DNA from 2 places in the Clostridium sp. CM042 genome. Region 1 is predicted to be linked to the other one. Evidence: riboswitches for the same ligand, from Rfam matches in the RefSeq annotation. Region 1 holds a riboswitch; the other holds the start of a gene.
What was found. Region 1 has a riboswitch for cobalamin ahead of ACWJJ7_RS09135 (helix-turn-helix domain-containing protein). Riboswitches for the same ligand answer to the same signal wherever they lie in the genome.
Positions count from the first base shown of each region.

Region 2: another riboswitch for cobalamin. It lies ahead of ACWJJ7_RS07865 (sirohydrochlorin cobaltochelatase); the one in region 1 lies ahead of ACWJJ7_RS09135 (helix-turn-helix domain-containing protein).

Region 1 covers NZ_CM143646.1:1,931,267-1,937,054, reverse strand. Annotated here, with positions in the region: gene cbiQ (cobalt ECF transporter T component CbiQ) at 1-86, shown strand, start outside; gene ACWJJ7_RS09150 (energy-coupling factor ABC transporter ATP-binding protein) at 99-926, shown strand; gene ACWJJ7_RS09145 (energy-coupling factor ABC transporter permease) at 990-1,742, shown strand; gene ACWJJ7_RS09140 (energy-coupling factor ABC transporter substrate-binding protein) at 1,742-2,065, shown strand; cobalamin riboswitch at 2,106-2,294, shown strand; gene ACWJJ7_RS09135 (helix-turn-helix domain-containing protein) at 2,329-2,511, shown strand; gene ACWJJ7_RS09130 (cob(I)yrinic acid a,c-diamide adenosyltransferase) at 2,557-3,096, shown strand; cobalamin riboswitch at 3,213-3,400, shown strand; gene ACWJJ7_RS09125 (hypothetical protein) at 3,434-3,562, shown strand; gene ACWJJ7_RS09120 (hypothetical protein) at 3,593-3,760, shown strand; cobalamin riboswitch at 3,761-3,948, shown strand; gene ACWJJ7_RS09115 (acetyl-CoA hydrolase/transferase family protein) at 4,148-5,425, shown strand; gene ACWJJ7_RS09110 (GntR family transcriptional regulator) at 5,459-5,704, shown strand; gene ACWJJ7_RS09105 (ABC transporter substrate-binding protein) at 5,705-5,788, shown strand, end outside.
Region 2 covers NZ_CM143646.1:1,660,757-1,666,544, forward strand. Annotated here, with positions in the region: gene ACWJJ7_RS07855 (cobyrinate a,c-diamide synthase) at 1-360, opposite strand, end outside; gene ACWJJ7_RS07860 (pyridoxal phosphate-dependent aminotransferase) at 402-1,520, opposite strand; gene ACWJJ7_RS07865 (sirohydrochlorin cobaltochelatase) at 1,559-2,392, opposite strand; cobalamin riboswitch at 2,538-2,722, opposite strand; gene ACWJJ7_RS07870 (transposase) at 2,926-3,837, shown strand; gene cobS (adenosylcobinamide-GDP ribazoletransferase) at 4,091-4,843, opposite strand; gene cobC (alpha-ribazole phosphatase) at 4,962-5,552, opposite strand; gene cobT (nicotinate-nucleotide--dimethylbenzimidazole phosphoribosyltransferase) at 5,572-5,788, opposite strand, start outside.

The DNA of each region.
Region 1 (5,788 bases):
AAGATAAAAAGGTAGAGACAATACAGATAGCCTCTGCAGTAGCATTTATAATTTTTTTGATTCTGATATGGGGCGTTACAAGATAGAAAGGAGCTATTATGGGGAAATCAATATTAAAGGTCGAAGATCTATACTACGTCTACGGAAATGGCAAGTCTGCATTGGACGGCGTAAGTGTGGATATCTATGAAGGTGAGAAAATCGCCGTCATTGGTTCCAATGGATCTGGAAAATCTACATTTTTCTTGAACATAAACGGTGTATTTACACCTGAACAGGGAAAAATAATTTACCGGGGTACTATCGTTAATAAAAAGAATTTAAAAGGACTTCGAAAAAATATCGGAATTGTATTTCAAGATGCGGACAATCAAATAATCGCATCTACAGTTAGGGCAGAAGTTGGATTCGGGCCGATGAATTTAAAGCTTCCAAAAGAGGAAGTACTCAAGCGAGTTGAGGAATCACTAGCATACATGAACATATCAGATTTCAAGGATCGTCCGCCACACTATTTGAGTGGCGGTGAAAAGAAGCGCGTCACCATTGCGGGCATCATTGCTATGAAACCAGAAATCATTATCTTTGATGAACCGACTGCATCACTGGACCCTTTAAATGCACTGATGTTAGAAGAAGTTTTGGCCAAGCTTGGTTCAGAGGGCAAGACAATGCTCATTTCCACCCATGATGTAGATTTCGCATACCGATGGGCTAAGCGAATCCTTGTATTCTGCCAAGGGAAAATTATCGCTGATGGAACACCTTTAGAGATTTTTCAAAACACAGAAATTTTGAAACAGGCAAATCTAAAACAGCCAACCGTGCTGGAAATCTATGAATTACTTGTAGAAAAACATCTGTTGGAAGATACTAAAGCCTATCCGAAAAGTACGCAAGAGTTCAAGGAAATGTTTGAAAAATAGTTGGATTTTCTAGGCGTTTTAGCTTAGATTAATATAAATTAAAAACAATAGAGGAGGAAAAGAATGAATCAGAAAGAAAAGAAAATTGTCTTTATTGCGATTGCTTTCGCATTAATTTTCGGGGTAGCCCCGGCAGCTAATGCAATGCACATCATGGAAGGGTACCTTCCACCAAAATCCTGTATTATATGGGGTGTTATATGCGTTCCATTCTTAGTAGCAGGTTACTTATCAATTAAGAAAACATTAGCAAAGAACCGTAAATCCATCACTATTCTTGCTATGTCAGGCGCATTCATTTTCGTGCTTTCATCTTTAAAGATTCCGTCAGTAACAGGAAGTTGCTCACATATGACGGGTACTGGACTTGGTGCAATCTTATTCGGACCAATGGCAGTCAGCATACTGGGGATCATTGTACTACTTTTCCAGTCAATTTTGCTTGCTCATGGCGGACTGACCACTCTTGGTGCTAATACGTTTTCTATGGCTATTGCAGGACCGCTTATTACTTATGTAATCTACAAATCATGCCAGAAGCTCAAAGTCAATAAATATGTAGGTATTTTTCTGGCAGCATCAATCGGTGACTTATTAACCTATTGTGTAACAAGTTTTGAACTTGCACTTGCGTATCCGTCTGCGAACGGTGGTATCGCAGCATCTGTAGTCAAGTTCCTTGCAGTATTTGCACCGACACAGCTTCCACTGGCAATTATCGAGGGTATTCTCACCGTTGTCATCATTATGGGTCTTGAAACATATGCAAAATCCGAATTAACAGAACTTGGATTCCTAAAGGGAGGCGAAAATTAATGGTAAAGACGAAAAAAAAGGTTATCATTTTATTAATTATTGCTGCATTAATTGCCATTATACCATTATTCGCATTAAAGGGTGCTGAATTCGGTGGCTCAGATGATGCAGGAAGTAAAGTAGTTTCCGAGATTACAGGTACTGAGTATAAGCCTTGGTTTGAACCGGTTATGGAAACTTGGGTTGGCGGAGAATTACCAGGCGAAATTGAGAGTTTACTCTTTTGTCTACAGACAGGTATTGGAGTCGGTGTTCTATTCTTTTTCCTGGGAAGATTCGTAGAGAGAACTAAAAAAGAAAATCAGGGGAATAAAATTGAATAATGCTTTTTCATATAATTGGGATGAAAGTATCATTTATTGATTTAATATTATAATTATGGGTAATTAAAGTATTAATTGCTTTGGTTTAAAAGGGAAGACAGGTGGAAATCCTGCGCGGTCCCGCCGCTGTAAAAGAGGAGTCCTTATAAAAAATACCACTGGGAAACTGGGAAGGTTTTAAGGGCAATGAGACTTAAGCCAGAATACCTTTCTATAATTATACACAGTTAACTCTACGAGAGATAGGGAGGTGTTTTCAAAATATGGTGGTAAATATAGAAGAAAAATTCGAGTTGGTTAGTTATATGGCTAATATTGAAAAGGAAATTATTGAAAAAACACTGAATAAAAACGAAAATAATGTTAGCAGAACATCAAGAGAGCTAAGTATTTCAAGACAAGACCTGCAATATAAAATAAAAAAATATAATATAACCCTGAGATAATAAAGTATATGTATGCATATGCTGAAACAAGGAGATATGAATATAATGGGAAAATTAAAAAATGGATATGTTCAAATTTATACGGGGAATGGCAAGGGGAAAACAACTGCAGCTGTAGGACTAGCTGTACGTGCAGCAGGAAATGGATATACTGTATTTATGGTACAGTTTTTAAAGGGAAGTAAAACTGGTGAAATTGAAAGTGCAAAAAAACTGGCTCCATTTTTTAATATATTTAGGTTTGAGAAAAAAAGAGGGTTTTTTTGGACATTAAATGCAGAGGAAAAAAATGAATTAAAAGAAGAAGTACAAAAGGGTTATGAATTTTGCAAGGAAGCATTAAAAGAAGAAAAATGCGACATACTTATTATGGATGAGGTAATGGGAGCATTGAACAACCAACTAATAAGTGAAGAACAACTACTAGAATTAATGGATAATAAACCTGATAATATAGAGTTGATTTTAACAGGAAGAGATGTACCTAAAGCTATAATAGATAAAGCAAACCTTGTAACTGAGATGAAGGACATTAAGCATTATTTTAATGAAGGAGTACCATCTAGAGAGGGTATAGAGTTTTAACGACATTTTAGCACCGCAGGTGATGATTTAATTATGAAAAAATAAGTTAGAAGCTTAAGGCAAAAGGAATAACAAGCATAACTTATGATTGATGTATCATCATGTTTATATTGAAAATTAAATAAACGATTTATGGTTTTAAAGTTGTATCTTAAAATTAAAAGGGAAACAAGTGAAAATCTTGTACGAACCCGTCACTGTAATGAGGAGCAAATTCGCTTATATATCCACTATTTATAAAATGGGAAGGATGCGAATTGTAATGATACTAAGTCAGGAGACCTGCCATAAGTAACAATACTGATTACTCACGTGGATGTTGGGAGGTGTTATAAATATGGGTAAAATAAATAAGTTAAAGAAATTTTCATTAGATGATTTATTCAGTACTATGTATTTAAATTTAAAAAGAGCTGGTGCATATGGATGTTTCCCAGAACCGCCTCAAATTCTAAAATTAAGTTAATAATATTTAGAGTTTGAAGGGGGAATTATTATGAATATGTACAAAAACTTAGGCAAAGAATTTATTGTAAATATAACGGGAAATAGAGAAGCCGATAGGGTTATTATGAAAGAATTTAATAAAAACTCTGTTATAAATAAAGCTCAATTAAAAAAGGTTTTATGGAAGAGATTAAAAGAAACGTTTAAAAGAAAGTAATTTGATATAGCATATAAAGGTATGAGATGTTTTGCATCTCATTTAAAAGGGAATCAGGTGAAAATCCTGAACGGTCCCGCCGCTGTAATGGTGAGAAGCTTTAAATTATACCACTGACAATTTTGTTGGGAAGGATTAAAGCGACTATGATCCAAAGTCAGAAGACCTGCCTTTATTAATGCACCAAGAACGCTACGAGTGATAGGGGGTGTGACGCATATTTGTATGGAAATGCATTTTATATTTTGTGTTTTTTACAAATATAGTTAGTATTGTTGTCAAGTCCTTTAGCATAAATGCTAAAGGGCTTAATTTTTTGTGGGGGAAATTTATAATTATTTTACAGAGAAAGGTAATAAAATTGATAATTGCAAGGAGTGGAATATCATGGAGTGGCAAGAGAGATATAAAGAAAAGGTAGTTACTGCTAAAGAAGCTTCAGAAAAAATAAAAGTTGGGGATAGGGTAATTGTTGGTCACGCAGTTGGAGAACCTAAATTAGTTATAGGTGCTATGACTGAAAATAAGGAAAGGTACGGAGAAGTAGAAATAATTCACATGGTAGGTATGGGAAAAGGAACATATGCGAGGGAAGCTTTAAATAGTGTTAGAGGAGATTTAATAACTTGCTTTTTTTCGGAAATGCCAAGATTATTCAGAGAAGAGTATTTAAAGGTCAATGTAGCTATAATCCAAGTTTCGGAGCCTGATGAACATAATTTTTGTAGCTTCGGAGTTTCAAGTGCATACACTAAAGTAGCTGCAGAGTGTGCAGATATTGTTATAGCAGAAGTTAATAAGAAGATGCCAAGAGTTTTAGGAGATAATTTTATACATGTTAAAGATATAGACTACATGGTAGAGGCCGATTATAAAGTTATGGAACTAAAAAAAGGTGAAATAGGAGACGTAGAAAATGAAATAGGAAGAAACTGCTCATTAATTATAGAGGATGGATCGACATTACAACTTGGAATAGGTGCTATACCAGATGCTGTTCTTTTAAATTTAAAGGATAAAAAGGATTTAGGCATACATTCAGGGATGATATCGGATGGAGTAGTAGAACTTGTAGAAGCTGGAGTTATAAATAACAAGAGAAAAACTATTCATAAAAATAAAATAGTGGCTGCATTTTTAATGGGAACAAAGAAACTATATAATTTTGCTAATAATAACCCAATGATAGATATGTTATCTGTTGATTATGTAAATGATCCATATGTTATAAGCCAAAACGATAGAATGGTATCAATAAATTCATGTACACAAATAGATTTGATGGGACAAATAACATTAGAGCCTATAGAATTAAAGCAGTTTAGTGGACCTTGCGAACAAGTAGAGTTTATTAGAGGTGCAAATAAATCCAAAGGTGGTAAAGCGATAATAGCAGTTCTATCAACAGATTTTAATGGTAAAGTTTCTAGAATAGTTCCATTAATAGATAATGAAGCTACAGCATCGACATCAAGGGCGGATGTTCATTATGTAGTTACAGAGTATGGTATAGCGGAACTAAGGGGAAAGACATTAAAAGAAAGAGGGAGAGCTTTAATAAATATAGCTCACCCTAAATTTAGGAAAGAATTAATCAAAGAGTGGAAAAGAAGATTTAGCAGCACCGCAGGTGATGATTTAATGATTAAGAGGTCGTGTCAATGATTGGAGTGAATTAGTCGATTAATTCAATATGCTTTGGGAGGGATTTTTATTGACGTTATAATAAATAAAAAAAGTGGAGTGCCACTTTATATTCAAATTAAACAACAGATTATAGATAAAATAGAAAAAGGAACTCTCAAAGTTGGAACAAAATTACCTACAGAAAGAGAATTATCTGAAATGTTAAAAGTAAGCAGAAATACTGTAAGCACTGCGAAACTGCAATATCAACGAATATATCATAGTATACAAGCGATACACAAAGGAGAGAAAATTTAAATGAGAAAGATAATAATTATGATTTTATCAGGATTTATGGTATTTGGAGCAACTGGATGCAGCAATAAAGAGGCATCAACCGCA
Region 2 (5,788 bases), 270 kb from region 1:
AGCCTTTGGAGACAATACAAGTATGATAGGCAAATCTAAAACCTTTGACACGTGATACGTAGAATAGGATGTATCTATGCCTTTTCCATCATATAAACCCATTACGCCTTCAACTACTCCCAAGTCTCCGCATCCTCTAGAAAAACTAGCCTTAACTCCCGCCTCCCCCATAAGATATAAATCCAAATTTCTAGAATCTTTACCGGTTATCTTTGTATGAAAAGCTGAGTCTATATAATCAGGTCCTACTTTATACCCTTGTATCTCAAATCCCCTATTTTTAAACGCTTTCATAATTCCGAGTGTTACTGTGGTTTTACCACCACCACTTGAATTCGAAGCTATGACTATACTCTTCATTTATATTCACATCCTTTTGCGGACTGTCCTCTAACGTGCAATTAGTTGTTAACTGTCCCCAATGTTTTCACTATCAATTCTAAGTTTTTCAAACACTGAATCACTTTTCCATTCCTATCATTATCCTTAATAGCAAGCCTTACATATTGTTTATCTAGTCCTCTAAAATTGTCTGCTTTTCTTATAACAAATCCTTGAGCTATACATAGTTTATAAAGTGTCTCTGCGTCTAATCCTTTTAATTTGCATAATACATAATTTCCATAGGTTAAATAGACTTTATTTATAAATGAAATATTTTCAAGTGATCTTATAAACCTAGGCCTTTCGCCACTTATCCACTCTTTGCTTTTTTCAATATAAACATTATCTTTTAACACATGGAGTGCAGCGACTTCTGCAAAACAGTTTATGTTCCAGGGGTTTTGTTTTTCTTTAATTTTTTTTAATAAGTCTACGTTACTACTTATTCCATACCCAAATCTTATACCAGGCATCGCAAAAAATTTGGTTAATGCTCTTATTATAAATAAACATTTGTATGTTTTAACTTTTTCACTGAAACTATGCTGTGAATCTCCAGTAAATTCTATAAAAGCCTCATCTATTATTATGACTTTGTCATTACGCTCACAATATTCAAGAATTTGTTGAAACTCAGCCTTATTTATGATATTGCCATTGGGATTATTTGGATTACCTAAAACCACACCTTCTACACTCTGTAATTTATTAAGAATATCCTCATAATCATAGGAAAGTTCAGCATATTCATGCTTTAATAAGGTATTCTCATTAATCTTCTCTTTTAAGTAAGAATACTCTATACTACAATTCCACTTTTTAGCATCAATTTCGTACTCTACAAACGATGGCACCACAATTAGTAAACTTTTATGACAAGCTATAACTAAGTCAATTATTTCTGCAGCCCCATTTCCTAAAACAAAATACTCTTTTGGGCAATTAATATATTCTTTTAATCCTTTCAACACCTCCCTATATTGAATATCTGGATATCTTGTTAAAGCATCTACTGCTTCACTAATGTTATCAGTGAAGCTACTCGGAACCCCTAATGGATTAATATTAGAACTGTAATCTATTAATTCTCGACCCTCAAGTAATCCATTAGTATAAACATCTCCACCATGTATCATTGAATACCTTCCTTTCTACTTGTAACTTACGCAGAATTTTAATTTCCCTTATGTGTTTTCCCTACATTCTTAAACTTTTCATTAATTACATCATTAATATGCTGTATATATATATCTTGAACGTCACTATTTTCTCCTAACCCATGCAGATAAATTTTAACTTTAAACCCTTTTGCCTCTAAAATACTCTTCCAGGAGTCTTCGGTGTCTCCCGCCATGTCATTCTTGGCATGATCCCCCGCTACGAGCAGTAGTGGCATTAAAGTGACTTCGCTAATACCCTGAGCAGCAACATTAGGTATTACTCTATCCAAAGTTGGATACCCTTCCACGGTTGCTACATGAACATTGTTAAATCCTCTATCCCTTAAAACGCTTTCAAAACAGCAATATACTGCATTTGCAATATGGTTTGTACCATGACCCATCAAAATTACTGTATCCTCTGGTTGCAATTGCTTTGAGAGAGCGTCTACCATTATTGAGTAATCATCTGGCACGCCTAATTCTTCTCCCTTAAAACATATAAGCGGTCTTCCTATTACTATATTCTCAAATGTTTTAAATTCTTTATATCTATTAACTACATTATTTATATAATCAAATTCTACTCCAGGAATAACATGCAAAGGCTGAACAATTACCTCATTATATCCTTCGGTCTTTAACTTTTCCAAAGCTTCTTCTGGAGTATCTACATGAATATTATCCCTATTTTTAAGCACTCTAAGAATAATATGTGAAGTAAATGCTCTTCTTATATCATACCCTTCAAAAGTATGTCTTATTTTTTCTTCTATTGCATCGATAGTTACTTTTCTTGCATCTTCATGTGTTGTTCCAAAACTTACAATTAAAATTGCCTTCTTCATTTCGTTCATCCACCTTACTAAATATTTTCCTAAATTCCTCATAACATTTACATATAATGCTTTTTAAAACAAAAAAAATAGTACGCATGCGATAGCGACTACTTTTTAATTAATCCATAATTAAATAGTTCTTTCCCTCCGAAAGCTTGTTAACATCATTTAGGCAGGTCTCCTGGCTTTTGATTCTTCCTTTAATTATCCCTCCTCATTTTTAATTTACGAAGTGGCATTTAAAAGTTTTTCATCAATTACAGTAGCGGGGGCTGCTGTGGATTTAAACCACATTCCCTTTTCACCTATTTCAAGGCACCTAAAATTATATTCAATTTTACTATTAATTCTAATAATATTATATTTAAGCCTTACTGTCAATATTTAGAGTGTAAACTTAAATTTAATAAATAAAAAAATAATTAGGGACGGTTAGCAACTATTTAAATCATTTATATATTAGCTTAAGATTATGCCTATGAATATCGTCCCGATTTATAGGCAATAATTCAAATAAAACTCTATGAGGAAAGGTGATTTAAATGCCACGAAAAGCAAGAGAAAAAACAGATGACTCGATATTTCATATTATGTGCAAAAGTATAAGCGAAATAAATTTATTCAAGGATAATGAGGATAAGAATAAGTATTTATCACTTGTAAAGAAGTATAAATCTCTCTATAATTTTAAAATCTACGGTTACTGTCTTATGGATAACCATTCACATTTAATGATTGATGCTAATGGTACTGATATATCAAAAGTAATGCATGGAATAAATTTTTCTTATGCAATGTACTTTAATAAAAAATATAAAAGGGAAGGACATCTTTTTAAAGATAGGTTTAAGGGTAAAATAGTTAATAATGAACGATATTTGAAGACTTTATCTCTATATATACACAATAATCCTACGGATATAGATGAATATAAAAATTGTCCTGAAAAATATGCTTTTTCTAGTCTAGCCATATTTTTAGGAAAAAGGCATGATTCTTTTAAATTAGTTGATTATAGATTTATTATGAGTTCTTTTGGTAATAACCTAAAAAGTGCAAGAAAAAATTACTATAATCTTGTCTTTCGCTGTAACAGAGAAAAATTAAAACAAGAAATAGAATTTAAAGATGAAAAAACAGAGTATAAATTTGAACGAAAGATACTTGTAAGAAACTTTAAGCCAGAAGATATAATAGAATTTATAGCGTCAAAGATGAATGTATCAAAGACTCATCTTTATATGAAGTACAGTAGAAATCTTGTACGAGCAAAAGCGTTAACAGTTGTCCTAATGAGGAGCCTCTGTAATTTTAAATCTAGCGATATATCCAGCACTCTTGGAAACATTACACAGGCTAGAGTATCTAGCTTAAGCACTATTGGCATCGAATTAATTGGAACAGAAGAAAAATACGAGAATATTATCATGGATTTTATTAAATGTTATGCTTAGTAATAATTTATTAATCTCTTGTAGTAAATAAAAAAATTTAAAATACGATATATGTATTTATATTTAATAAACTTGGACAAGCATTCAAAATAAAACATTTCACTAATATATAATATAAAAATAATTAAAATAATCGTTCAATAAATTAATTCAACGATAAAAAGGTACAAGTTTTCATAAACAACTTGTACCAAAAAGAAGATAAATAATTGTTAACCGTCCCTATTTAGCTTAATTTATTGCTATATTTAGCTTAATTTATTGCTATAAATAAAATCATAGTTAGAATTTCAACTAATTCATTATTGGCTCCCAAGCTATCTCCCGTAAGTCCTGTAATTTTACTCTCGCAAAACTTATTAAAGAAATAACTTAAAAGTAACGCTGAAACTATCAATATAATACTTTTATTAAATCCTATTAATAAAGTTCCAAATGCAATAGTTATAATACCTGAAATTACCACCCTTGTAATGTCAATATTTCCAATAAATATATTGCCTGAGCCTGTTTCTTTAGCATTTTTCCCAATAAAAGATATAAAAACAACGGTAAATCTTGCAATTATTGGCGTTGCAATTAATATGAGTGGTAGATTCATTCCTATGATAGTGCAGACCGCTGCATATCGTGCTAACATATCAAATACTATAGCAATAGTAGCGTAAGTTCCTACTGTGCTATCCTTCATAATTTCTATTATTTTATATTTATCACCTTTAAACGAAAAGAAACCATCACAGGTATCTCCAAGTCCATCTACATGTAATCCTCCAGTAATAACTATTGGTATAATAACTACAAATATTGCTGTAATATTTACCGGTAGCACTTTTATTAATATATAATAAATTATCCACTGGACAATCCCTATAAATAATCCTACCATGGGGAAAAATATGGATCCACGCCTAAAGTTTTCTTTGTCACAGTTTAAACTTTTATTTATAGGTATTCGTGTAAAAAATTGGAAAAACAGTAAAAAGTCATTTAAATATTCTCTCATTTTATTTGCTCGCAAAGACGTATCCTTGCAAAGCTCACCTCTTTCCTAAATAGTAATTTTTATTTTAATTTTAAAGGTAATCCGCAAGAAACAAATATACCTCAGATCAATTTCCTAACTATGCATTATGAATAATGGCATCAATATATAAATTACCATATTCATATTTTATAACGCTTATATCCCCATTTTTACAACCAAATTTCCAAAACAAATCTATATTTTCATTCATAATATAACAATATATAGCTCTTATGGCTCCCGAATGAGCGCAGATTAAAATATTATCACATTCCAGCTTTTTAATATGCTCCATAAAGTTCTTAACTCTTTCACATAGTTTAATATAACTTTCACCACTCGGAGGTACAAATTCCTTCCAATTATTTTGCCAAGAAATACACTCTTTAGGATATGAAACTTTAATTTCCTCGTATGTTTTCCCTTCAAAATCTCCAAAATCAGTTTCATTTATTCTACTATCTTGTATAACTACAATTTCCTGTTGTCCTAAAACTAATTTTGCCATTTCTAAAGTTCTTTTTTTGTCACTAACATATACTCTATCTAATTTTATGTCATCAAAGAAATCTTTAGCCTTATTGCCTTGAGTTATCCCAATTTCATTTAGACTTATATCCAAATTACCATAATATGAACCTTTTCTATTTTCTTCAGTCTGGCCATGCCTTAATAAATAAATATTCATAAATTCTCACACCTAAATTTTACCCTATGGTATTCTCCCTTATATCTATATATTTTTTGCTATCAAGCGTCGCCTCTTCAAATGTACCCATATTATCCATAGTAAAAAGCGCCGCCTCAATTATATTAAAAGCAAGGGGACACCCTGACCCTTCGCCGAGTCTCATGTTCAAATTCAGCATAGGTTTTAATCCTATTTCCTTCATTATAAAAGCTGCCCCCGGTTCCGCAGATAAG